DNA from 3 places in the Aminobacter sp. MET-1 genome. Region 2 is predicted to be linked to each of the others. Evidence: predicted binding sites of a transcription regulator. Region 2 holds the regulator's gene; each other region holds the start of a gene.
The links. The regulator PhoB, encoded in region 2, activates phosphate uptake and scavenging genes when phosphate is short. The targets are predictions, from matches to a motif close to TGTCATNNANCTGTCAT.

Region 1 (7,742 bases), on a different contig from region 2:
TGCCACCTCATAGGCGCTGTCGTTGTTGGTGGCGACGACGATGCGACGACCGGTGAGCACGGCATGGCGGCGCAGGTAGGACAAAGCAGCGTCCGCCGACATGATACCGGGAAGGTCGTTGTTGGCGAAAGGAAGCGGCCGCTCGATGGCGCCGGTGGCGAGCACGATACGGCGCGGCCTGACCCGCCACAGCGTGTCGGGCCGGCTATCGAAATGGCGCTGGTTGAGGCTGACGAGATGATGGTCGTAGATGCCGAAGGCCGTGGTCGAGCCCAGCACGAGATGACCGCCGGCCCTGAGTTCGGCCACTGTCGCAGCACTCCATTCTGCGGCGGGCTTCCCGTCGATCTCACTGTTGCGATGCTGCAGCGAGCCGCCCGGGTTGATCTGGTCGTCGACCAGTATCACCTTTTTGCCTGCCTGCGCGGCGTGCCTCGCAGCAGCGAGACCCGCCGGCCCTGCACCAACCACCAGCACATCGCAATGCCGGTTGATCTGATCGGCGGCGCCCGGCGTCGTCCAGTCGGCGTCGACGGCGCCCAAGCCGGCCATGGCGCGGATGCGCGGCTCGAACAAGTGCCAGTCCGGCCACATGAAGGTCTTGTAGTAGAAGGCAGCCGGAATGAAGCGCGAGAAGCGGTCGATGAAGGCGTTGCGGTCACTGGCTGCATCGGGCGTGGCGTTGACGCTTCTGGCAGCCAGTCCTTCGCGCGCAGGCTCGGTCGTGGCGCGGGTATTGGGTGTCGCCAGCACGCTGCCGGAGACGTCGACCAGTGCATTCGGCTCCTCGACGCCGGCGCCCCAGATACCGCGCGGACGATGATATTTGAAGCTGCGGCCGACGACCGCCACGTCGGCGGCGAGCAACGCCGAGGCGATGGTGTCGCCCTCGAAGCCCTGCACGGTCCGCCCGTCGAAGCTGAAGCTGATCGGACGCGACCGGTCGATGGCGCTGCCGCCCGAAGAAAGACGCGACGTGACCATCAGGCGTGCTCCCCACCAAGCGAGGTCGAGCCTGACACGGTGTGGCTGACGCTGTCTCGCTCCATGACGAAGAACTCGCCGCAATTCATGTGGACCCAGACCTCGCGCGCCGCACCTTTCGGATTGTTGCGCATGTAGAGATAGCCGGCCCAGCGCTCCGCCGGCACGTCGCCGTCGGGTCTGAGGTTGCCGGCCTCGCCGCCGAAGTGAAACTCGGTCTCGTCGCGTGGACCGCAGAAAGGACAATTGAAGAGCTGCATGTGTCGGGTCCTCGAGCAATTCCAGCGAAAAACGTGAAGCGCTTGTCCGCCCGGAAATCGCGTCAAAACTAATGTGCGATGCCGGAGCCGGCGGCTTCGTCGAGCAGGCGCCCGGTGACGAAGCGGTCGAGATCGAATGGCCGGCTGATGTCGTGATGCCGGCCGGTGGCCAGCAGATGCGCCAGAAGCGTGCCGCCGGCCGGAATGGCCTTGAAGCCACCGGTTCCCCAGCCGCAGTTGAGGAACAGGCCGGGCAGCGGCGACTCGCCGATGATGGGCGAGGAATCAGGCACCACGTCGACGATGCCCGCCCATTGCCGCATCAGCTTGAGCTGGCCAAAAGCCGGGAACATTTCGAGCAGCCCGGCGATCACCCCTTCGAGCGTCGGCAAATTGCCGCGCTGGCCGTAGGACGGGATGCGGTCGAGCGCCCCGCCGATCACCATCTCGCCCTTGTCCGACTGGCTGACATAGACGCCAGGCCCGGGCGACAGCACCACCGTGTCGAGGATCGGCTTAACCGGCTCGGACACACAGGCCTGCAGCGCATAGGAGTTGATCGGCAGGCGGAAGCCGGCCTTGGCCGAAAGCACCGAGGAATGGCCTGCCACCGCCATGCCGATACGCTCGGCGCGCATGGTGCCGCGCGTGGTCTGCACCCCGCGGCAGCGTCCGCCCTCGACGATGAAGTCGGTGACCTCGCAGTTCTGGATGATGTCGACGCCAAGCCGGCTTGCCCCGCGTGCGTAGCCCCAGGCCACCGCATCGTGGCGCGCCGTGCCTGCCCTGCCTTGCCAGACGCCGCCGAAGACGGGAAAGCGCGCATCGGGCTCGAAATTGTAGATCGGCGCGACGCGCCTGACATCCTCCGGCATGTAGAGTTCGGCGTCGGTGCCGTTGATCTGCATGGCGTTGACGGTACGTGCCGCGATCTCCAGCTCGTTCATGCTGTGGCATAGCGTGACCATGCCGCGCTGCGACAGCATGACGTTGTAGTTCAGCTCCTTGGACAGGCCCTCGTAGAGCTTGTGCGCCAGCCCGTAGAGCGCCACGCTCTCAGGGTAATAATAGTTGGAGCGCACCACGGTCGTGTTGCGGCCGGTATTGCCACCGCCGATCCAGCCCTTTTCAAGCACAGCGACATTGGTGATGCCATGCGTGCGGGCCAGATAATAAGCCGTAGCCAGGCCGTGTCCGCCGCCGCCGATGATGATGGCGTCGTAACTCGCCTTCGGCTGCGGCGACCTCCAGGCCGGCACCCAGCCCTTCTGGCCTGCCAGGCCTTCCTTGAACAGCGAAAAAGCGGAATATCGGCTGGTCATTCGTTCATGTTTCCCGGTGTGGGCCGTACCCTAGGCTCGCCCGGCCAGTGCGAGGCTTGCGCCCCACTCAACCAGGTCGTGGGTAAGTGCGGCCGAGGCAAGCGAGCTTGCGCGCGATTTCCGGACCTCCCCGATCAGCCCGCGAAACTAGTCGCAGTGTACACCAATGTCTAGATGAGAAAACTCTGTGTTGGAACGCCTGGTGGCAGAATGTCGGCACCGTCGGGCCGCGACGTCCACAGCTGTCACGAAACCATCATCCAGCTGTCATCGCGCTGAAATCTCGCTGCCGCAAACGGGATGCGCAATTCCGTTCAGGCAAAGAGGTTTCACCATGTCAGGCAACATGTCCCGCAAGCTCCTGCTCTTGACCACCGCGCTCGGTGTGTCGGCAGCGCTCCCCGCCAACGCCGCCGAAGTCTTCAACCGCATCGCCACCTTCCCCGTGGCCCAGAATCTGCCCGTCGATGTCGATCAGGCGACGGCCACGTCGTCGGAAATCATTGCGGCCTCCGAGGACGGCATGACGCTGGTCTATTCCGACAGCCCGCTGGGTGCGGTCGGCTTCGTCGACATCACCGATCCCAAGGCGCCGAAGGCTGCCGGCATCGTCAAGATCGAAGGCGAGCCGACCTCGGTGGTCATCGCCGGCGCCAAGGTTCTTGCCGGCGTCAACACGTCGAAGAGCAAGCAGGAGCCGTCTGGCAACCTGACGGTCATCGACCTCGCCTCCAAGAAGATCGACGCCAGCTGCGATCTTGGCGGCCAGCCCGATTCGGTTGCGCTCAGCAAGGACGGCAAGTTCCTCGCCATCGCCATCGAGAACGAGCGCGACGAAGAGCTGAACGACGGCGAGCTGCCGCAGCTTCCCGCAGGCTTCCTCAAGATCGTCTCGCTGAAGGACGGCGCGCCTGACTGCGCCACGATCAAGATCGTCGACATGACCGGCATCGCCAAGATCGCGCCCGAGGATCCGGAGCCGGAATTCGTGTCCTTCAACGACAAGGGCGAGATCGCGGTTACGCTGCAGGAAAATAACCACGTCGCCATCGTCGATGCCGTGACCGGCAAGATCGTGTCGCATTTTTCGGCCGGCGAAGTGACGCTCGAGAAGGTCGACACCAAGAAGGACGGTGCGCTGAACTTCTCCGGCAAGATCGAAAACAGCCCGCGCGAGCCCGATGCCGTGAAGTGGCTTGACGACGACCGCCTCGTCGTCGCCAACGAAGGCGATTACAAGGGCGGCGCCCGCGGCTTCACCATCTTCTCCAGGACGGGCGATGTGCTGTTCGAGTCCGGTCCGTCCTTCGAATACCAGGCAGCAGCGGCCGGCCACTATCCCGAGCACCGCAACAAGAAGGGCATCGAGCCGGAAGGCCTCGAGGTCGCGACCTTCGGTTCCGACAAGCTGATCTTCGTCGCCGCCGAGCGCGCTTCGCTCGTCGGCGTCTACAAGGACACAGGCAAGGAGCCGGAATTCCAGCAGCTGCTGCCCTCGGGCGTCGGCCCGGAAGGCCTTGTGGCGATCCCTGAGCGCAACCTGCTCGTCACAGCCAACGAGACCGATCTTGGCAAGGACGGCCTCGTCCGCTCGCATGTCATGGTCTATGAGCGCGCCGAAGGCACTGCCGCCTATCCGCACATCGTCTCGTCCTTCAAGGATGACGGTACGCCGATCGGCTGGGGCGCGCTTTCGGGCCTCGCCGCCGATCCGAAGGAGGCCGGCAAGCTCTACGCCGTGTCCGACTCGGTCTATCGTTCGCAGCCGTCGATCTACACCATCGACGCCACCAGGACCCCTGCCCTGATCACGGCCAAGACCGTCGTCACCCGTGATGGCGCGCCGGCTCAGAAGCTCGACCTCGAAGGCATCGTCTCCGACGGCAAGGACGGCTTCTGGCTGGCCTCGGAAGGCCGTAGCGACAAGTTGGTGCCGCATGCCGTCTACAAGGTCGACGCCAAGGGCGAGATCAAGGAAGAGGTGGCGTTCCCGGCTGAACTGCTCGCCGGCGAGACCCGCTTCGGCCTCGAAGGCATCACGTCAATCGGCGAAGGCGACGACCTGACGCTGGTCATGGCCGTGCAGCGCGAATGGGGCGACGATCCCAAGGGGCAGGTCAAGCTGCTCGCCTACAAGCCCAAGGCCAAGGAGTGGTCGGCGGTGCGCTATCCGCTCGAAACCGCCGAGAAGGGCTGGGTCGGCCTGTCGGAAATCACCGCCCATGACGGCAAGCTCTTCATCATCGAGCGCGACAACCTGATCGGCCAGGAAGCCAAGAACAAGCGCGTCTACTCGGTGGCGCTCGAAGGCTTCAAACCGGTCAAGCTGGGCGGCGAGCTGCCGGTGGTCGAAAAGACGCTGGTGCGCGACCTCGTACCCGACCTCAAGGCCGCGACCAACGGCTATGTCGTCGACAAGGTCGAAGGTTTTGCCATCGACAAGGCGGGCGATGCCTATGTCGTCACGGACAATGACGGCGTCGAGGATTCCTCGGGCGAAACGCTGTTCCTGCGCCTCGGCAACATCGCTGCCATCAACTGAGGCGCGACAGGCATGAAATGGAAAGGCCGCGGTGGCGACACGGCGGCCTTTTCCGTTGATATCTGGTCAGGTGTCCTGTGCGGCGATCATGCGTCGGGCACTGTGCTCGTCGGTGATCAGAACCGTCGGCTTCACCAGCTTCATGGCGCCGAGCAGCGCGTCGATCTTATCGGTACCACCAGAGGTCAGGATGCGCAGCGGGGCCCGGCGGATGCGGTCGACATCGACGGACATGCCGAGCTCGTTGATCGGATGGTCGACCAGATTGCCGTCGCGGTCGAAGAAGTGGAACAAAAGGTCGCCCACAGCGCCCTTGGCCATAAGCTTCTCGCGCTCTGCCTCGGTCAGGAAGCCGCCGCGATAGAATGTCGAGGCCGACGCGATGTCGCCGACGCTGACCAGCACGGCATCGAGCGAATCGGCCAGCGCAAAAATTTCTGATAAGCCGCAGCGCTCGATCAGCGCACGCTTGGTCTCGATGCTGTCGACGACCGCAGGCGCCGGAATGAGATAGCCGTCGCCCTGGAAGGCCTGGGCGAAGCGCCAGGCGAACTCGGCCGGGTTGGTGCGGCGTGCGACGCCGACGCCGCCAAGCAGCGAGATGACGCGGAAATCGGCAAGCGGCTTGGCGCTGATATAGGGCAGCGTGCCGGTCAGCGTGCGACCCCAGCCAACGCCCACCGACATGCCCGACTTCATCGCCTCTGACAGATAGTCGCCTGTGGCGGCACCGATCGCCGGGATCGGGTCGGCGCCCTCGGCCGAAAGCGGGGCAACGATGGCGCGCTGCACGCCGAATATGCTTTCGAGCTCGCGCTCCTGCCTGACGATGTCGGACAGATCGCCCTCGATGGCGATCTTGACTTCGTTGCGGGCGCGGGCCTCCGCCAGCATCCGGACCACGGTGACACGGCCGACGCCGAGCACCTCGGCGATGTCGTTCTGGGTCATCTGCTCGATGAAATACATCCAGGCGGCGCGCACGCGCAGCCGGTCGGCGCGGCTGTCGGTCGGCGCGTTCTCGGCCTCGTTAGCCGTCGCAATGCCACGCGTCTTGCCGCTCGAACCTTTGACGCCTTTGTTCACGCCGTTTCCCCCGCTTTGGTTTGCATCACTTTTCAAGGAACGGTGCCAAGGTCAAGCGCCGAGCAGCCGACAACAGTTTGCAGTCCGAACCAAACAATGCTGCAATGCCAACAGCCGCCGCCGAAACGGGGAGTCGGTCGCCAGATGGCGAGAGGCCTTGGCCCAAAGTGCTAGACCTGTCGCCTGACATATTGGAACCGATTTCCGGGCGGTGCGTAGAGTGAAAGTGTAGGAGCGTCTGTGGTGCGTCCTGATGGGTGCTCGGCGCTCCCAGGAGCATGCCATGCTGAGAAGCCTCTCCGAAGAGGTTGTCGTCAATATCAAGGACCGCCTGCGTGACATCAGGCATGTCGTGCGCGCCAGCCGCCACGACAATCCCGGGGGGCCGCGCCGTCCGCCTGGGACCGAGCCGTTTTCGCCACCGGCCGAGATCGAGCGGCTGTTGGGTCGTGCCGCAAGCGTGGTCGACGATACTTTGACGATGGCGGAGACCGTTTCGCTGTCGCTGCTGCCGATTGTGCGGCCCGACGATGGCGCGCGGCTGCATGGCTTCGATACCTATTTCGCCACCGGCAGCTCGGCTGCGGTCGAGGGCGAGCGCCTGTTCCGCAGGGATCTTTATGCCGCGCTGAAGGCCTGGTCGCGCCAGCGGAGCGAAGCGGCCCCCCTGCTCCACGAGGCCGGTTTCTCGCAGGCCCATCTCGACATCCGCCGCCGCTATGGCGAGCTGCTGGCAGGGATGCGCGCGGCAACTCCTGATGGCAAGCTGGAGGCGGTTGCCGCGGTTGCCGCAGCTGTTCTGGTCGAATTGCTGCTGAGCCAGTCGTTGTCGGCCGGCGCCGAAGCCAACGAGGCTTATCCGACGCTGTTGCCGCTGGCGCCCGTGGCGCTCGCGGCCGGTATCGCAACGCTGTCGCCCTCGGGATTGAGCGACGCCGATCTGCTGGAGGCCGCCGGTCTGGTGGTCGAGGCTCGTCGCGACCGCATCGTGCGTGCGCTCGATGGCGACGATCCGGTTTCCGACCTCACCGACATCTTCCGGGTGCTGCTGGCGCATTTGCCATAGGGCGCTGCCTATTCCGCAGGATAGATCAGCCCAGAGAAACGGCTTATGCCCCCAGCTCGGCGATCCTCTTCTTCGCCCGATGGATCGAGGCCGGGCTCATCGACAGCTCGGTCAGGCCCATGCGCAGGAATTCGGGGATGAGATCCGGCCGCCCGGCTGCCTCGCCGCACATGCCGACCATGATGCCAGCCGCCACTCCTGCCCGTGCCGTCATCTCGATCGCCGACATGACAGCGACATTGGTGACGTCATTGAGCTTGGCGACAGTCGGGTTCAGCCGGTCGGCAGCCATGATGTACTGGGTGAGGTCGTTGGTGCCGATGGAGAAGAAGGCGACTTCCTTCGCGAGCGCTGGCGCGATCAGCACCGCCGCGGGCGTCTCGATCATCACGCCGAGCTGGAACTCGCCGAAGGCGACCTTCTCGGCGGCCAGTTCGGCCTTGCAGGTTTCGATCAGCGCGCGGGCGGCGCGCACTTCGCCG
Region 2 (7,742 bases):
CGCGCGTTGAACAGGATGGCGCGTGCGATCGCCACCGACTGGCGCTGGCCGCCCGACAATTTGCTCACCGGCTCCTTGAAACGCTGGAAGCGTGGGTTGAGCCGGCCCATCACCTTGCGCGCCTCGGCCTCCATGGCGACGTCGTCGAGCGTGCCGTAGGCGGTCATGATCTCGCGACCGAGGAAAAGGTTGGCGGCGGCGTCGACATTGTCGGCCAGCGCCAGCGTCTGGTAGATCGTCTCGATGCCGTATTTCTTGGCGTCGCGCGGATTGGCGATCTGTGCCTCCTCGCCATTGACGAAGATCGCGCCGCCGTCGCGCTTGTAGGCGCCCGACAGGATCTTGATCAGCGTCGACTTGCCGGCGCCATTGTGGCCGAGAAGAGCAACCACCTCGCCGGGATAAAGATCGACCGAGGCATCGTCGACGGCGCGGATGCCGCCGAAGGCGATGGAGATGTTCTTGAGGTCGACGAGCGGGATACGGGTCTGTTCCATGATCTTGGTTCCCGATTTCGTTAGACGCGCTTGCGATAGAGCGTGTCGAGCCACACGGCCACGACCAGCACCATGCCGACGACGATGTTCTGCAGCGGCGAGTCGATGTTGAGCAGCACCATGCCCGACTGCAGCGACTGCATCAGCAGCGCGCCCAGCATGGCACCTGCAACCGTGCCGGAACCGCCGGCCAGCGAGGTGCCGCCGATGACAGCCGCAGCGATCACCAGGAGCTCATCCAGCGTGCCCAGCGAATTGGTCGCCGAGTTCAGGCGGGCGCTGGAGACCGCGGCGCTGATTGCAGCCAGGACGCCCATGATCATGAACACCTTCATGGTGATCCAGCGCGTGTTGATACCGGCAAGATTGGCAGCTTCAGGATTGCCGCCGATGGCAAAGACATAGCGGCCGAAGCGGGTGCGATTGGTGACAAAGGTCATGATGATGCCCACCGCCACCGCGATCAGCACGGGAATGGCAATGCCATGGGCGATGAACAGCCCGCCTTCGGGGATGGCGATGCCGTTGGTCTCGGCATATTTGCGCACGATCCCGACGGGCCAGGGATAAGAATTGGCAATCCACACCGCGCCCATGATCACGCCGCAGGTGACGGCGCCGAGAAATGCCTCGGCCCAGAGCGGTCGTAACGGGAACTTGAAACGCTTGCGTTGCTGGCGGCCGTTCATCAGCGCGAGGATCACGGCAAGGCACGCGACAAGGCCGATGATCCAGCTCCACGTCGCGCCGATGGCCCCCTGCGGACCGCCGCCCATGAGCTGGAAGTTCGCATCGAGCGGAGCGATCGTCTGGCCTGACGTGACCCACCAGGCAGCGCCGCGCCAGATCAGCAGTCCGCCCAGCGTCACGATGAAGGCGGGAACCTCCATATAGGCGATGACAAACCCCTGGAGCGCGCCGATCACAAGGCCGAGCGCGATGCCGATGAGGAGCGCGAGCGCCCAGATCCACGGATTGCCGAGTTCGAGACCGACGGCCTTTACCAGGAAATGCACCTGGGCGAAGCCCATCACCATGCCGATCAGGCCTTCGGCCGAGCCGACCGACAGGTCGATGTTGCGCATGACGATGACCAGAACCATGCCGGTGGCCATGATGGCCACAGCGGAAGCCTGAACCGACAGGTTCCACAGGTTGCGGAAGGTGAGGAAGGTGCGGCTGTCGAAATCGAACGGATTGACGCCCAGGCGCAGGCTCGAAATCACCTGCAGCCCCACCCAGATCAGCAGCAGCGCGCCGATCATGCCAAGCATGCGGGTGTCGATCTCAGTCGCTTTGAGAAAGCGTCCGACCAGGCTGAGCTCGGTCGTTCGCGCGCGGTCAGCCGGCGCGTTGGAAGTCGTGTCTGTCATTGCTACCTCCCAACCGGGTGGCCGTCTCCGCGGCAGCCGGTGTGCGCATGATAGGGGCAATCCGCCATGTCATGAAGCGGGCGCTTTTTGAAAAACGCCGCGGCTCCATCGGGGCCGCGGCGTTCGACCGAACAGGTCTGATAGGTGTTAGTTGCAGGCAGCGACCGAACCGGCGGCCACGCCCTGGCAAACGACGTCCTTGCCAACCCAGCCGGCATCGATGACGACGTTGAGGTTGTCCTTGGTGATCGCAACCGGCGTCAGGAACACCGAGTTCAGCTCGAGGCCGCCGGGCGTCTTGAACTTGGTGACGTTGGCAACCTCTTCCATCTTCTTGCCGTCGGCAAGCTGCGAGGCGATTTCAGCCGCGTTCTTGCCGAGTTCGCGCGCATCCTTCCACACCGACACGGTCTGGGTGCCGAGTGCGATGCGGTTGAGAGCGGCATGATCGCCGTCCTGGCCCGAGACCGGCACCGAGCCGGCAAGACCCTGTGCCTGGAGGGCTGCGATCGCGCCGCCGGCGGTGCCGTCGTTCGATGCCACCACCGCGTCGACCTTGTTGTCGTTGGCGGTCAGGAACTGCTCCATATTCTTCTGGGCATTGGCCGGCAGCCAGCCGTCGGTATAGGCCTCGCCGACATTCTTGATCTTGCCGCCGTCGATGGCTTCCTTCAGCACTTCCATCTGGCCGGCGAACAGGAAGTCGGCGTTCGGATCGGCACCGCTGCCCTTGATGAAGACGTAGTTGCCTTCAGGCTTGGCGGCGAACACGCCCTTGGCCTGCAGGCGACCGACTTCCTTGTTGTCGAAGGTCAGGTAGAAGGCGTCCTTGTTCTCGATCAGGCGATCGTAGCCGACGACAGGGATACCCTCGGCGACCGCCTTGTCGACGGCCGGGCCGATGGCCGAAGCGTCCTGCGCCAGGATGATCAGGGCGTTGGCGCCCTGCGAGATCAGGCTTTCGACGTCGGTGAGCTGCTTGGCCGGCGACGACTGGGCATCAGCCGAGATGTACTTGTCGCCGGCGGCCTCGATGGCCGCCTTCATGGCAGCTTCGTCGGTCTTCCAGCGCTCTTCCTGGAAGTTCGACCACGAAACGCCGATAACCTTGTCCTTCGCCTCGGCGACTGCCGCAAGCGACATCGACATGGCGACACCCGCCAGAATGGCGGTTGTAAATTTCCTCATAGTTTCCTCCCTGCGCCCAACGGGCGCGCTTCTGCGGTAGCCCTTGGAGAAGCTCATTTTTTCGAGCCTCGAAAAAATAGTGACTCAGCCATTGTCGGCTGTCAACATGGTTTCACCATGCCTTGCTAATTTTTTCGAGCGCCGAAATAAATAAAGACAATTTGCGCCGGCTCTGGCAGGATAAGAATGCGCTGGCGACTGCCCCTTAAGAAAGGCAGCGTTCCACCGGGAGGAAGACGCACACATGTCGGTCGGCATACGTCACGACGATCTGAGACGGCGCAACCGCGCCATGGTTATATCGGCAGTCCGGCGAGCAAGCCAGCCCTCGCGCACCGAGATCGCGGCCGTCACCGGGCTCAGCCACTCGACCATCTCGACCATATCCTCCGACCTCATAGCCGAAGGCATCCTTGCCGAGGCCAAGGGTGGCGAACAGTCGCCGATGAAGCGCGGCCGGCCCCAGGTGGGCCTGGCGCTCGAAGCCGACGCCGCCTCGGTTGTTGCCGTCGTCCTGTCGCTCAACCACCTGTCGGCTTCGGTCATCGACTATGCCGGCAACCAGATCGTCGAGGAGACCCGACGGCTGGTCACCCAGCGACTGCCCGCCAAGGCGCTGGTCGACGAATGCGTCGCCATCGTGCGTCAGGTCATCGCGCGCAGCGGGCGCCCGCAAGCGTCAGTACTGCGCATCGCGCTGGCCATCCAGGGCACCACGGATGCCGGCGCCCGCAAGCTCCTGTGGTCGCCGATTACCCCACATGACGACATCCAGTTCGCCGACAGGCTCGAGCGCGAATTCGGTGTGACGGTGACCGTCGAAAACGACTGCAACATGATCGCCGAGGCCCTGCACTGGCGCGACCCGGCGCGCTATCGCGACGACTTTATCGCCATCCTGCTTTCCCACGGCATTGGCATGGGCCTGGTCATCAAGGGCGAGTTGTTCACCGGCACGCAATCGTCGGGCGCCGAGTTCGGCCATATGGTCCACCGCCCCGACGGAGCGTTGTGCCGCTGCGGCCGCCGCGGCTGCATCGAGGCCTATGCCGGCAATTATGCGATCTGGCGCAACGCCCGGCTCGGCGACGAAAACGCCGAGCCGCTGGCCGACCTCTCCGACGAGGACATCAAGGCGCTCGCCGACGCCGCGCGCGACCATGACGGCCCCGAGCGCGAGGCCTTCCGCAAGGCGGGCGAGGCAATCGGTTTCGGCCTCGGCTCGATGTTCGCGCTGTTCGACCCCGCCCCCCTCGCCTTCGTCGGTGTCGGCGCCACCGCCTTCGACATCATGGAGCCGTATGTGCGCTCGGCCATCGCCAAGACGGCCGGCGGCACGCACTCCAAGGCGATCTCTTTCGACACCGAGCCGAACGAGGTCCCCCTGATCCGCGAAGGCTGCACCATGCGCGCCCTGCTCTATGTCGACGAGGAAGTCTTTGCGGCGGGCTCGGTGCCGCGGCGGGCCGAGGCAGACATTCCGCTCAAGGACATTTGATTTCGGCCGTCGCAATTAAGACGATCGCCGCGACCATACTGCCGTGCTAGACGACAGTCCGCGACCGCCCTTGAAAGGCCCAGCCTGGCAAAGAGGCGGAACCAACCCTGGAACCGACGTGTCGTCCGTTTCGGAGACGTTGCGATGACCAGTCTGCTGCGTAACATCCTGGCCGGCGTAGGCCTTTTGTGTGCCTCATCGTTTTCAGCATCAGCCACCCCGAACCCCATGCCGCTTGTCGCGGGAGATTCGGCAATGGTCATTCCCATTGCCCAGGGCTGCGGGGCGGGAGGCTGGCGAGGGCCATATGGCGGATGCCGCTATGGGCGTGTCGTACACCGTGCACGTCACGCTTACGGGTGCCCTCCGGGCTATTGGCGCGGCCCATACGGCCATTGCCGCAATACGCCGTATCACGGGCGGTTGCCATATGGCGGATGGCGCTGACCGCCCGCTGCGCGAACGTCTGATCATGTTCGATAAGCCGGCGAGCCAAATTTAACTGTCTCGCCGGCCGGGCGCCTAATCCTCGCGGATGGCGTAGCCGGCACCGCGGATGGTGCGGATCACGTCGGGCATGCGGCCGTTGTTGACCGCCTTGCGCAGGCGCCCGACATGCACGTCCACGGTGCGTTCGTCGATATAGATCGTCTCGCCCCAGACATTGTCGAGCAACTGGCTGCGCGAGAACACGCGGCCCGGATGCCGCATCATGAACTCGAGCAGGCGGAACTCTGTCGGCCCGAGCTTGATCTCGCTCTTCTTGCGGTAGACCCGGTGCGACTCGCGGTCGAGCAGGATGTCGCCGACCTTGAGGATGGACGACAGCACCTCGGGCTTGGCCCTGCGCAGCAGAGCCTTCACCCGCGCCATGAACTCAGGCGTCGAGAACGGCTTCACCAGATAGTCGTCGGCACCGGTCGACAACCCGCGCACCCGGTCGCTTTCCTCGCCGCGTGCCGTCAGCATGATGATCGGCAGCCGCTCGGTCTCCGGGCGCATCCTCAGCCTGCGGCACAGCTCGATGCCGGACAATGCGGGCACCATCCAGTCGAGCACCAGCAGGTCGGGAACGTTTTCCTGCAGACGGATTTCGGCCTCGTCGCCACGGGTGACGACCTCGACCTGATAGCCTTCGGATTCGAGATTGTAGCGAAGCAGCACGCCCAGCGGCTCTTCGTCTTCAACGACCATGACCTTTGGAGCGATCATCGCCTGTACCTTGTCCTTGCGCACGGCCCGATCAGGACCATGCGCTGGTTTAACCTATGCAGCGCCCCCGCGCCAAACGCATGCGGTGCGGAAGTTCTCAGTTCGAAACCGTCGTGGTTTCGTCGACCTTGGGCCGATTGAGCGGAAGCTGCTCGCCGGTCACCACGAAATAGGCGTTCTCGGCGATATTGGTCACATGGTCGCCGATGCGTTCGAGGTTCTTGGCGCAGAACAGCAGATGGGTGCAGGCCGTGATGTTGCGCGGATCTTCCATCATGTAGGTCAGGAGTTCGCGGAACACGGCATTGTACTGGATGTCGATCTTCTGGTCGTCGATGCGCAGGCCTTTCAGGCCTTCCGGCTGACGCGCCACATAGAGGTCGACCACGCCACGCACCTGTCCCAGCACCAGCTGCGACATGGCATCGATCGAGTGCGCCAGGTTGCGCGGCGTCGGCATCTGGCCGACGGCGCCGACGCGCTTGGCTATGTTCTTGGCAAGATCGCCGATGCGCTCGAGATCGCCAGCCATGCGGATGGCGCCGACCACGGCGCGCAGATCCTGCGCCATCGGCTGGCGCTTGGCGATCAGCGTGATGGCTGCGTTGTCGAGCTCACGCTGCTTGGCGTCCATGATCGCGTCGTCGGCGATCACGTTCTGGGCCATCGCCTGGTCGGACGACAGCAATGCCCGGATGGCGCCCGCGACCATCGAACCGGCGAGATCGCCCATGTCGCGGATGAGCTGGTCGACATGCTTGAGTTCTTCGTCGAAGGACCGGACTGTATGATCGCCCATGATCGTTTCCTCGTCTGCTTACTGTACGCGACGATCACTCAGCCGAAGCGGCCGGTGATGTAGTCCTGCGTCCGCTTGTCGTCTGGATTGGTGAACATCTTGTCCGTCGGCCCCTCCTCAACGAGGTAGCCGAGGTGGAACATCGCCGTCCGCTGCGACACGCGCGCCGCCTGCTGCATCGAGTGGGTGACGATGACGATGGTGTAGTTCTCGCGCAATTCGTCGATCAGTTCCTCCACCTTGGCGGTGGCGATCGGATCGAGTGCCGAACATGGCTCGTCCATCAGGATGACCTCGGGCGAAACCGCAATGGCGCGGGCAATGCACAGGCGCTGCTGCTGGCCACCCGACAGACCGGTGCCCGGCTCGTGCAGGCGATCCTTCACCTCGTTCCAAAGCGCCGCCTTGTGCAAACTCTGCTCGACGATCTTGTCGAGATCGGCCTTCGACCTGGCGAGGCCATGGATGCGCGGGCCGTAGGCGACATTCTCGTAGATCGACTTCGGGAACGGGTTCGGCTTCTGGAACACCATGCCGACGCGGGCACGCAGTTCGACCACGTCGATCTTGGGATCGTAGATGTCCTCGCTGTCGAGCGTGATCTTGCCGCCGACGCGGGCTGCGTCGATCGTGTCGTTCATGCGGTTGAGGCAGCGCAGGAAGGTCGACTTGCCGCAGCCCGACGGGCCGATCAGCGCCGTCACCTGGTTCTGGCGGACGTCGAGGTCCACGCCGAAGAGCGCCTGCTTCTCGCCGTAGTGCACGGTCACCTTGTCGCCGCGCATCTTGATGATTTCGTTCGGTTTGTTCATCTCGGCTGTCACCGCGTCTTCGAGGGTTTTCTCGCTCATGATGTTCATAGCAGGGTGCTCCTTGTCCACGTCTACCAGCGACGCTCGAAACGGCGGCGCAGGACGATGGCGACGATGTTCATGGCCATGAGGAAGATCAAAAGGATGATGATGGCGCCCGACATGCGTTCGACAAAGGCGCGTTCGGCCTCGTTCGCCCACATGTAGATCTGAACCGGCAGCGCCGTCGCCGGATCGAAGGGGGTCTTCGGATAATCGGCAACGAAGGCGACCATGCCGATCAGCAGCAGCGGCGCCGTCTCGCCGAGCGCACGCGCCAGTCCGATGATCGTGCCGGTCAGGATGCCGGGAGCGGCAAGCGGC
Region 3 (7,742 bases), on a different contig from region 2:
AGAAGAAGTTTTCCCAGCCGAGGAAGCGGTGGCGGATCTTGACGTCGTCGGCGTCGATCTGGACGCTGCCGGTAAAGCCGAAATCGGCGACGATCTTTGCGCCCGGCGTCTTCTGGACGGCCCATGAGGGCAGGGTGCCGGTGACGGTGATGCTCTGAAGCGGCACCACGGCCACGTCGAGCGTTTCGCCGCCATGGCTGACCACGATACGCTCAGGCGCGATGTCGATTGCCGTGCCGGAGCCGATATGGGCAACGACGCGGTCGGCAGGCGCCTTGTTGCCTGTCACGGTGGCGCTGGCAGGTTGGGTGATGTCGAGCCAGTCGGGGTGGCGGTCGGCGCGGTAGGACGAGAAGCGCGGATAGCTGACGTCGAGGCGATCAGGACGGAAGGTGACCTGCGGCCGCACCTCGTAGCTGACCCAGTCGGCCAGATAAGTGCCGGCGATGCCCCAGTTGCCGCCGGCAAGCACCGCGCCGACGGCGAAAAACCACCAGGCGAAGACGAGATAGGCGACGATGCCCGCGCCCACGGCCCAGCCGATCAAGCTCTTGCGCCAGGAACCCGAGAAGACGCCGGGATGACGGTCGGCGATTGCCTGCATTTCGGTCATGGAAAGGGTGGTCATGATTATTCTCCGCGACCGAAGGCGAAGGCCTGTTCGCCGACCAGCTTCTTGCGCAGCCAGGCCGAGAACTGGTCGACCGCAACGATGGTGCAGAACAGGAGGATGATGATGGCGATGGTCTTGGCTTCGTGGTTGCGGCTGATCGACAGGCGCAGCGCCTCGCCGATGCCGCCGCCGCCGACAGCGCCGATGATGGTCGAGGCGCGGACGTTGATCTCGAGGCGCAGCAGGCCATAGCTGAGGAAGTTGGGCATCACCTGCGGCACGATGCCGAACCAGACGCGCTCGGGCCAGTTGCCGCCGACGGCGCGCAAACCTTCATCAGCCTTCATGTCGGCGTTCTCGACCACTTCGAAGAACAGCTTTCCCAACGCGCCGATGGTGTGCAGGGACACTGCGATGATCGCCGGGATCGCGCCCATCGAAAGCACCGCCAGGAAGAAGCCGGCAATGACGATCTCGGGAAATGCGCGGAGGATTTCGAGGAAGCGGCGGACGAAGAAACGCAGCCAGCGCTGGGTGACGAGGTTGGACGCGGCCAGGAAGCAGAGCAGGAAGCCGAAAGCGAAGCCGATCAGCGTCGAGACCAGCGCGATGTTGATCGTCTCCAGCATCTTGTAGACGTATTCGGGCAGGTAGAACGAGCCGAACAGGTACATCCGGCCATCGGGGTAATCGAACTTCAGGCTGCCGTCGGCATAGGGCGAGGGCAGGTCGAACATGGCGCGCCAGACTTCGAAGCCGTCGCGCGGGATCAACTGGTCGACGAAATCGAACAGATGCGGCAGCCGGTCGAGGAATTTGCCGGCATTGGACTCGTTCGCAAACCACAGCGAGCCGGAAAGGGCGAGGAACAGCAGGATGAGGCCGCCGATGGTGTGCAGGCGGCGACGGCTGGCGAGCTCGCGCCAGTGGCGCTCGACCGCGAGGCCGGCTTCCGTGAGTGGCATTGTCATGGGGTTCCGTCCGATTCCGGATAAAAAGGGACGCGCCGCGAGACCTCGCGGCGCGTCCGTGTTGCCTTGTGGCTTAGCTGCCGATCTGCGCCTTGCGGGCGTCGATCACGGGCTGGTAGAACTCGGGGGTGACTTCGGTGAAGCCCTTGAAGTCGCCGCCCTGAATGGCCGAGAAGCAGGCCGGATCGGTCTGCGGCAGCTTCATCATGTAGTCCTTGAACTTGGTCTTGACGTCGGCGTCGAGCGAGGTGCGAACGACGATCGGGCCGTTCGGGATCAGCGGTGACTTCCAGACTTCGACCAGGTCGTCCATGTCGAGGATGCCCTTGTCGACCATCTTCTTCAGGTTGCCCGAGGTGTAGCCATCCTTGAATTCGCCGACGCCCGAGCCGAAGGTCGTGCCGGCATCGAAGGTGCCCTTGAGCACTTCGAGGACGAGGTTCTCATGGCCGCCGCCGAAGCCGGTCTCGGCGAAGTAGTCCTTCACGGCGACGCCGCCGAGGTCCTTGGGCAGCGAGGTGACGGGGATCAGGTAACCCGAGGTCGAGTCCGGATCGGCGAAGCCGAGCTTCTTGCCCTTGAGGTCTTCGAGCTTGGTGATGCCCGAGTCCTTCTTGGCGACCATGATGGAGTAGTAGCCGGTGGCGCCGTCGGTCTGGACGGTGGTCAGGATCGGCTCGACCGCGTCCTTGTTCTGCAGGTAGATCTTGGCATAGCCCGAAGCGCCGAGCTCGGCGTAGTCGAGAGTGCCGCCGAGAAGGCCCTGGATGGTGCCGTCATAGTCGGCGGCCGGGAACAGCGACACCTTCTCGACGCCGATGGCCTTGGGGAGCTGGTCGACGAGGCACTGGAAGTTGCGCAGGCGGTCGGCTTCGTTCTCGCCACCGATCAGGCCGATGCGGAAGTCCTTGAGTTCGGCGGCATGAGCCGAGCCGATTGCCAGGACTGCGAGCGAAACGGCGCCCAGAAGTGCTTTCTTGAACATGACATGTCTCCAGATTGGCCCAGCACCTTGCTGGGTCATTTCGGTTGCTGATTGCCGGCCCTTGACGCGGGCAAGACGACCGCTGATGGCCTCAGACCGGGGCGTATGCCGGTTCGAGAGGGGCGGCGGATGCGGGAACCCTGACCTTGACAGGGCGGATGCTGGTCGAGGTGATGGCTTCGGAAATCTCGGCGCCGTCGGCATCGGCGCCGTAGACGAGGCGAACGGCCTCGATGGTGAGGTCTTCAGGCGCGCCGTCGAAGACCACCGTGCCGCCCTGCATGCCGATGATGCGGTTGCAGTAGGTGCGGGCGGTGTCGAGCGTGTGCAGGTTGGTGATGACGGTGATGCCTTCGCGCAGGTTGATGTCCTGCAACGCGTCCATCACTACCTTGGCGTTGAGCGGGTCGAGCGAGGCGATCGGCTCGTCGGCGAGGATCAGCTTGGGTTCCTGCATCAGAGCGCGGGCGATGGCGACACGCTGCTGCTGGCCGCCCGACAGCGTGCCCGCCGGCTGGAGTGCGGTGCGGGCGATGTCGAGGCGCTCGAGTGCGGCGATGGCCCGGATGCGCTCCTCGCGGGAAAAGATGCCGAGCAGGTTGAGCCCGGTCGAGCGATGGTTGAGGCGGCCGAGCAGCACGTTGGTAAGCACGTCGAGGCGCGGCACCAGGTTGAACTGCTGGAAGATCATGGCGCAGTCGCGCTGCCATCGGCGCAGCTGGGCGCCGCGCAGCGACGACACTTCGGTGCCGTCGAAGGAGATCGAACCCTCGCTCGGGTCGATCAGGCGGTTGATGGTCTTGAGCAGCGTCGACTTGCCGGCACCGGAGCGGCCGATGATGCCGACCATCTGGCCCGGCTTGATCTGAAGGTTGACACCGTTCACGGCGACATTCTTGCCGAAGCGGCGCGTGACGTTGCGGATTTCGAGCATCGTGGCTTCCCTGTCCCGTCAGGGCTTTTTCGCCCTTGTCTCAGATCGGCCTAGACCCGTGAGATGAAGCTGAAATGTCGGGACCATGTCAGTTTTGTTACGAAGCACAGGCTGAAGCGGCCCAAACGGCAGGAAAGTGCGGCATTCGCCTCGAGAGGGGCTTTGGCGGGGTGCAATTGTTTCGGCGTGGTCGCGCCTGTAACGTGTGCCTGCAATCCATCAGGGGGAGGTCATCAGATGGCCAAGGGAAGCTGTCACTGCGGAAATGTGTCGTTCGAGGTGGAGGGCGAACCGGCAAGCGCCATCGAATGCAATTGCTCGCATTGCAGTCGCAAGGGCTATCTTCTGTGGTTCGTGCCGCGCGAGAAACTGACCGTCACCACGCCCCCGGAGCGGCTTGCGACCTACAAGTTCAACAAGCACGTGATCGACCACATGTTTTGCTCGAACTGCGGCTGCGCGCCTTTCGGCATGGGCGTCAGCCCAAGCGGCGAAAAGACCGCGGCGATCAATGTGCGCTGCATTGAAGAGATCGATCTTGCGAGCTTGAAGCGCATTCCGTTCGACGGCCGCAGCCGCTGAACGCTTCGGCGCAGCGGAACCCTCTTGCAACCGGGAGCAGGCTGGTCGCCGGCCTGCTATGATCGGCGCCTTTGTCAGGCTGCCTGTCGCTGGTCCTTCCAGCTCTCGTGCTGCTTTCCCCATGTCGACATCGCCGTCACGGCATCGTTCAGGCTCAGGCCCAGCGGCGTGATCGAATATTCGACGCGTGGCGGCACCTCGTCATAGGCGTGCCGGCTGATGAGCCCGTCGGCCTCCATCTGGCGCAGTTGCTGCGCCAGCATCTTCTCGCTGACGCCCGGCAACTGCCGGCGCAGTTCGGCAAAGCGGTGGGGCCGCAGGTGCAGTTCCCACAACAACGCGATTTTCCACTTTCCGCCGATGGCCTGCATCGCGGCAGCAAACCCGCAGCTGTCTGGTTCCTTGCGCCTCATTTGGCAGCTCCTGTCATGATGCCTGTCGCTTACTTCAAGGTGCGTACTTCTCAACGTGGTGACAGTACATATGTTCGGACCGAGCGCGCGCCAAACATAAACCCGGCCCTCGTTGCGAGGGCATTCGCCTGTCGGAGAAATCATCGTGAAATCAAACGTTTGCGTGCTCGGCGCGGGCCGCATGGGCTCGTCCATCGTCCGTACATTGCTCGACCGGGGCTATCCCACATCGGTCTGGAACCGGACTGCTGCAAAGTCAGAACCCTTGGCTGCCCTGGGAGCAAAGGTGGCCGCTTCGGTGGAGGACGGTGTCGGGGCGGCCGAGGTCGTGATCGTCAACGTCCTTGATTATGCCGCCAGCAAAACGTTGCTCAGGTCCGACAATGTCGCTTCGGCACTGGTCGGTAGAACCATCGTCCAGCTCACCTCCGGGTCGCCGCGTCTGGCCCGGGAGGAAGCGCAGTGGGTAGAGGCACGTGGCGCCGGCTATCTGGACGGGGCAATCATGGCGACCCCGGATTTTATCGGCAGGCCGGAGACGACATTGCTCTATTCCGGCTCCCGCGAGGTCTATGACAGGCACGAGCCTTTGCTTCTCGAACTCGGCGGCGGCACAGGCTATGTCGGGGAGGTGGCGGGTCAGGCTTCGGCGCTCGACACGGCGTTGCTCACCCAGATGTGGGGCGGGCTCTTCGGCACGCTGCAGGGCATGGCTGTCGCCGAGGCCGAGGGGCTCGATCTGCTGACCTTCAGGGGGCATCTCGCGGCGTTCAAGCCGGTTGTCGATGCCGCGCTGTTCGATGTTGTCGACCGGACCAAGGCGCACCGTTTTGCCGGCGACGAGGCGACGCTTGCCTCATTGGGTGCCCATTACAGCGCCTTCCGGCACCTGCTCGAAGCGTGCGAGGAGCGCGGCCTCAGCGCGGCCATGCCGCGCGCCATGGATCAGATTTTCCAGAAGGCGCTTTCGCTGGGGAGCGGGACGGACGATTTCGCATCGCTTTTCCCGCTGTTTCAAAATGGCTCCGTACGGCAGGAGGGGAAGCCGGCGCATGCATGACGGCGAGAGGATACGCACCGCGGCCTGCTCCTGCCGGAACGTGAGACTCGGCCTCGCCGGGGAGCCGCGCCGCGTCTATGCGTGCAGCTGCATGGAGTGCCAGAGATGTACCGGGGCCGCATTCTCCTACAGGGCGATCTATGCGGATTCAGCTGTCGTCAGCCAAGAAGGCGAGACCAGATCCTGGCGGCGAACCGGCTCGTCGGGACAATGGTTGGAGCAGACATTCTGCACCACCTGCGGATCGGTCGTCTTCATGCGGGCCGAAGCACTGACGGGCGCGCTTTCGGTGTCGGTCGGTTGCCTGGAGGACCAGGAGTTCCCGGCCCCGACGAAGCTCCATTGGCCCGGCCGAAGGCACAGATGGCTTTGCCTGGAAGGCGTGAGCGAAGCCCCTTGAAAGGCCGCCAGGCGGCTTGCCGGGTAAATGATCTGCAATCGGGCCGCGGTTAAAATCGTTTTGATTCAACGTTTTGGCGGAATCTCGCAAGATTCCGCCAAAACTTGACGCCCGAACCCTGACACTACAGTTGTTAGACATTATATGAGGACGGACATCACTTTGAGGAGCCGCCGATGAAATTGTCCCGAACGACCCGCTTTGCCACTCTTTTCGCGGGCCTGTTCCTTGCGTTCTCGATGGTCGCGGTCGACCACGCCGATGCCCGCCGTGGCGGCAGCTTCGGCAGCCGGGGAACGCGCACCTTCCAGTCGGCGCCGCCGACGCGCACCGCGCCGCAGCCGACCGCTCCGGTGGAACGCTCGATGACGCCGAACACCGGCCAGGCGACCAACCCGGCTGCCACCAATGCCGCCCGTCCTGGTGCGGCCGCGCCGCAGCGTCCCGGTTTCCTGGGCGGTTTCGGCGGCGCGATGATCGGCGGCCTGTTGATGGGCGGCCTGTTCGGCATGCTGATGGGCCAGGGCTTCGGCGGTCTCGCCGGCCTGTTCGGCATGCTGATGCAGGTGCTTTTGATCGGCGGCGCCATCTGGCTGGCTCTGCGCTTCTTCCGCTCGCGGCAGGCTACCAATTCCGGTCCGGCAATGGCTGGTGCGGGGGCTGGCGCTGGTGGCGGCAACTTCAGCTATCGCGATGCGTCACCGTCCGAGGACGGCGGCAAGGCCAATGGCGGCAGCCGCTCGTTCAGCATTCCGAACATTGGCGGCAGCCGCGCCAACGCAGCACCGCAGCAGCCCGTGAGCCAGGAGATCACTGTATCCGGCGACGATCTCGACACCTTCCAGCGCCTGCTGACCGAGGTGCAGGAAGCCTTCGGTCGCGAGGACCACAAGGCGCTGCGCCGCCTGGTGACCCCCGAGATGGTGTCGTATCTCTCGGAAGAACTGGCCGACAACGCCCAGAACGGCGTGCGCAACGACGTGACCGACGTCCAGCTTCTGCAGGCCGACATTGCCGAAAGCTGGAGCGAGGGCGATCGCGACTATGCGACCGCTGCGCTGAACTATCAGTCGATCGACGTGACCCGCAACCGCACCACCGGCGAGGTTGTGGAAGGCGATGCGAAAGAGCCGACCGAGACGACCGAACTGTGGACCTTCGTGCGCCAGAATGGCGGCGACTGGCAGCTTTCGGCGATCCAGCAGGCCTGAGTTTTTTTCAAGCTGCCGGAGTTCTTTCCGGCTGAATGACGCCCGCGGTCTTGCCCCTTGAAGGGGCGGCCGCGGGCGTTTTGTTTTGAAAGGTGGCCTCCTCTCTGGCGCCGCAATTCCGATTGCTCTCGAAATTATTCTAGGCAAGGTTGAGGGCCAGGGGAGATCGGGATCGTCCGACCCGGCACCGGCCGCCCGGTGTCCAAGCGAAGCTCGGATGGCCATGGCCGACAATGTTCTCGTTTCGCCCGATTTCCTGACGCTCACGCTCGGCATCGTCGTCTACTTCGTCGGCGTTCTGCTCAACCGCCACGTTGCCTTCCTGCGCAACTACAACATCCCCGAGCCGGTCACCGGCGGGTTTCTGGCGGCCGCGGCCGTGTGGGCGTTTTACAAGCTGTCGGGGATGGAGATCGTCTTCGAGATGACCACGCGCGACAGGCTGCTGGTCATTTTCTTTGCCACAGTCGGCGTCAATGCGCGGCTGGCCGACCTTTGGGTTGGCGGGCGGGCTCTCGCGGTGCTGTGCGTGCTGACGGTGCTTTTCGTGTTCCTGCAAAATGGCGTCGGCAC

Region 1: the regulator PhoB is predicted to act here: its motif matches at 2,810-2,826, upstream of NDO48_RS23700 (esterase-like activity of phytase family protein).
Region 3: the regulator PhoB is predicted to act here: its motif matches at 3,589-3,605, upstream of phnC (phosphonate ABC transporter ATP-binding protein).

Annotation. Positions count from the first base shown of each region.
Region 1 is NZ_JAMSHL010000021.1:72,707-80,448, forward strand. It holds gene NDO48_RS23685 (sarcosine oxidase subunit alpha family protein) at 1-984, opposite strand, end outside; gene NDO48_RS23690 (sarcosine oxidase subunit delta) at 984-1,244, opposite strand; gene NDO48_RS23695 (sarcosine oxidase subunit beta family protein) at 1,313-2,566, opposite strand; gene NDO48_RS23700 (esterase-like activity of phytase family protein) at 2,913-5,108, shown strand; gene NDO48_RS23705 (sugar-binding domain-containing protein) at 5,175-6,194, opposite strand; gene NDO48_RS23710 (hypothetical protein) at 6,478-7,260, shown strand; gene ptsP (phosphoenolpyruvate--protein phosphotransferase) at 7,304-7,742, opposite strand, start outside.
Region 2 is NZ_JAMSHL010000001.1:274,210-281,951, reverse strand. It holds gene NDO48_RS01420 (ATP-binding cassette domain-containing protein) at 1-497, opposite strand, end outside; gene NDO48_RS01415 (sugar ABC transporter permease) at 518-1,870, opposite strand; gene xylF (D-xylose ABC transporter substrate-binding protein) at 2,018-3,058, opposite strand; gene NDO48_RS01405 (ROK family protein) at 3,303-4,556, shown strand; gene NDO48_RS30530 (GCG_CRPN prefix-to-repeats domain-containing protein) at 4,701-5,003, shown strand; gene phoB (phosphate regulon transcriptional regulator PhoB) at 5,079-5,768, opposite strand; gene phoU (phosphate signaling complex protein PhoU) at 5,866-6,567, opposite strand; gene pstB (phosphate ABC transporter ATP-binding protein PstB) at 6,606-7,427, opposite strand; gene pstA (phosphate ABC transporter permease PstA) at 7,451-7,742, opposite strand, start outside.
Region 3 is NZ_JAMSHL010000007.1:226,645-234,386, forward strand. It holds gene phnE (phosphonate ABC transporter, permease protein PhnE) at 1-628, opposite strand, end outside; gene phnE (phosphonate ABC transporter, permease protein PhnE) at 631-1,578, opposite strand; gene phnD (phosphonate ABC transporter substrate-binding protein) at 1,658-2,569, opposite strand; gene phnC (phosphonate ABC transporter ATP-binding protein) at 2,661-3,503, opposite strand; gene NDO48_RS12955 (GFA family protein) at 3,741-4,085, shown strand; gene NDO48_RS12960 (winged helix-turn-helix transcriptional regulator) at 4,160-4,498, opposite strand; gene NDO48_RS12965 (NAD(P)-dependent oxidoreductase) at 4,644-5,558, shown strand; gene NDO48_RS12970 (GFA family protein) at 5,551-5,958, shown strand; gene NDO48_RS12975 (Tim44 domain-containing protein) at 6,135-7,169, shown strand; gene gltS (sodium/glutamate symporter) at 7,393-7,742, shown strand, end outside.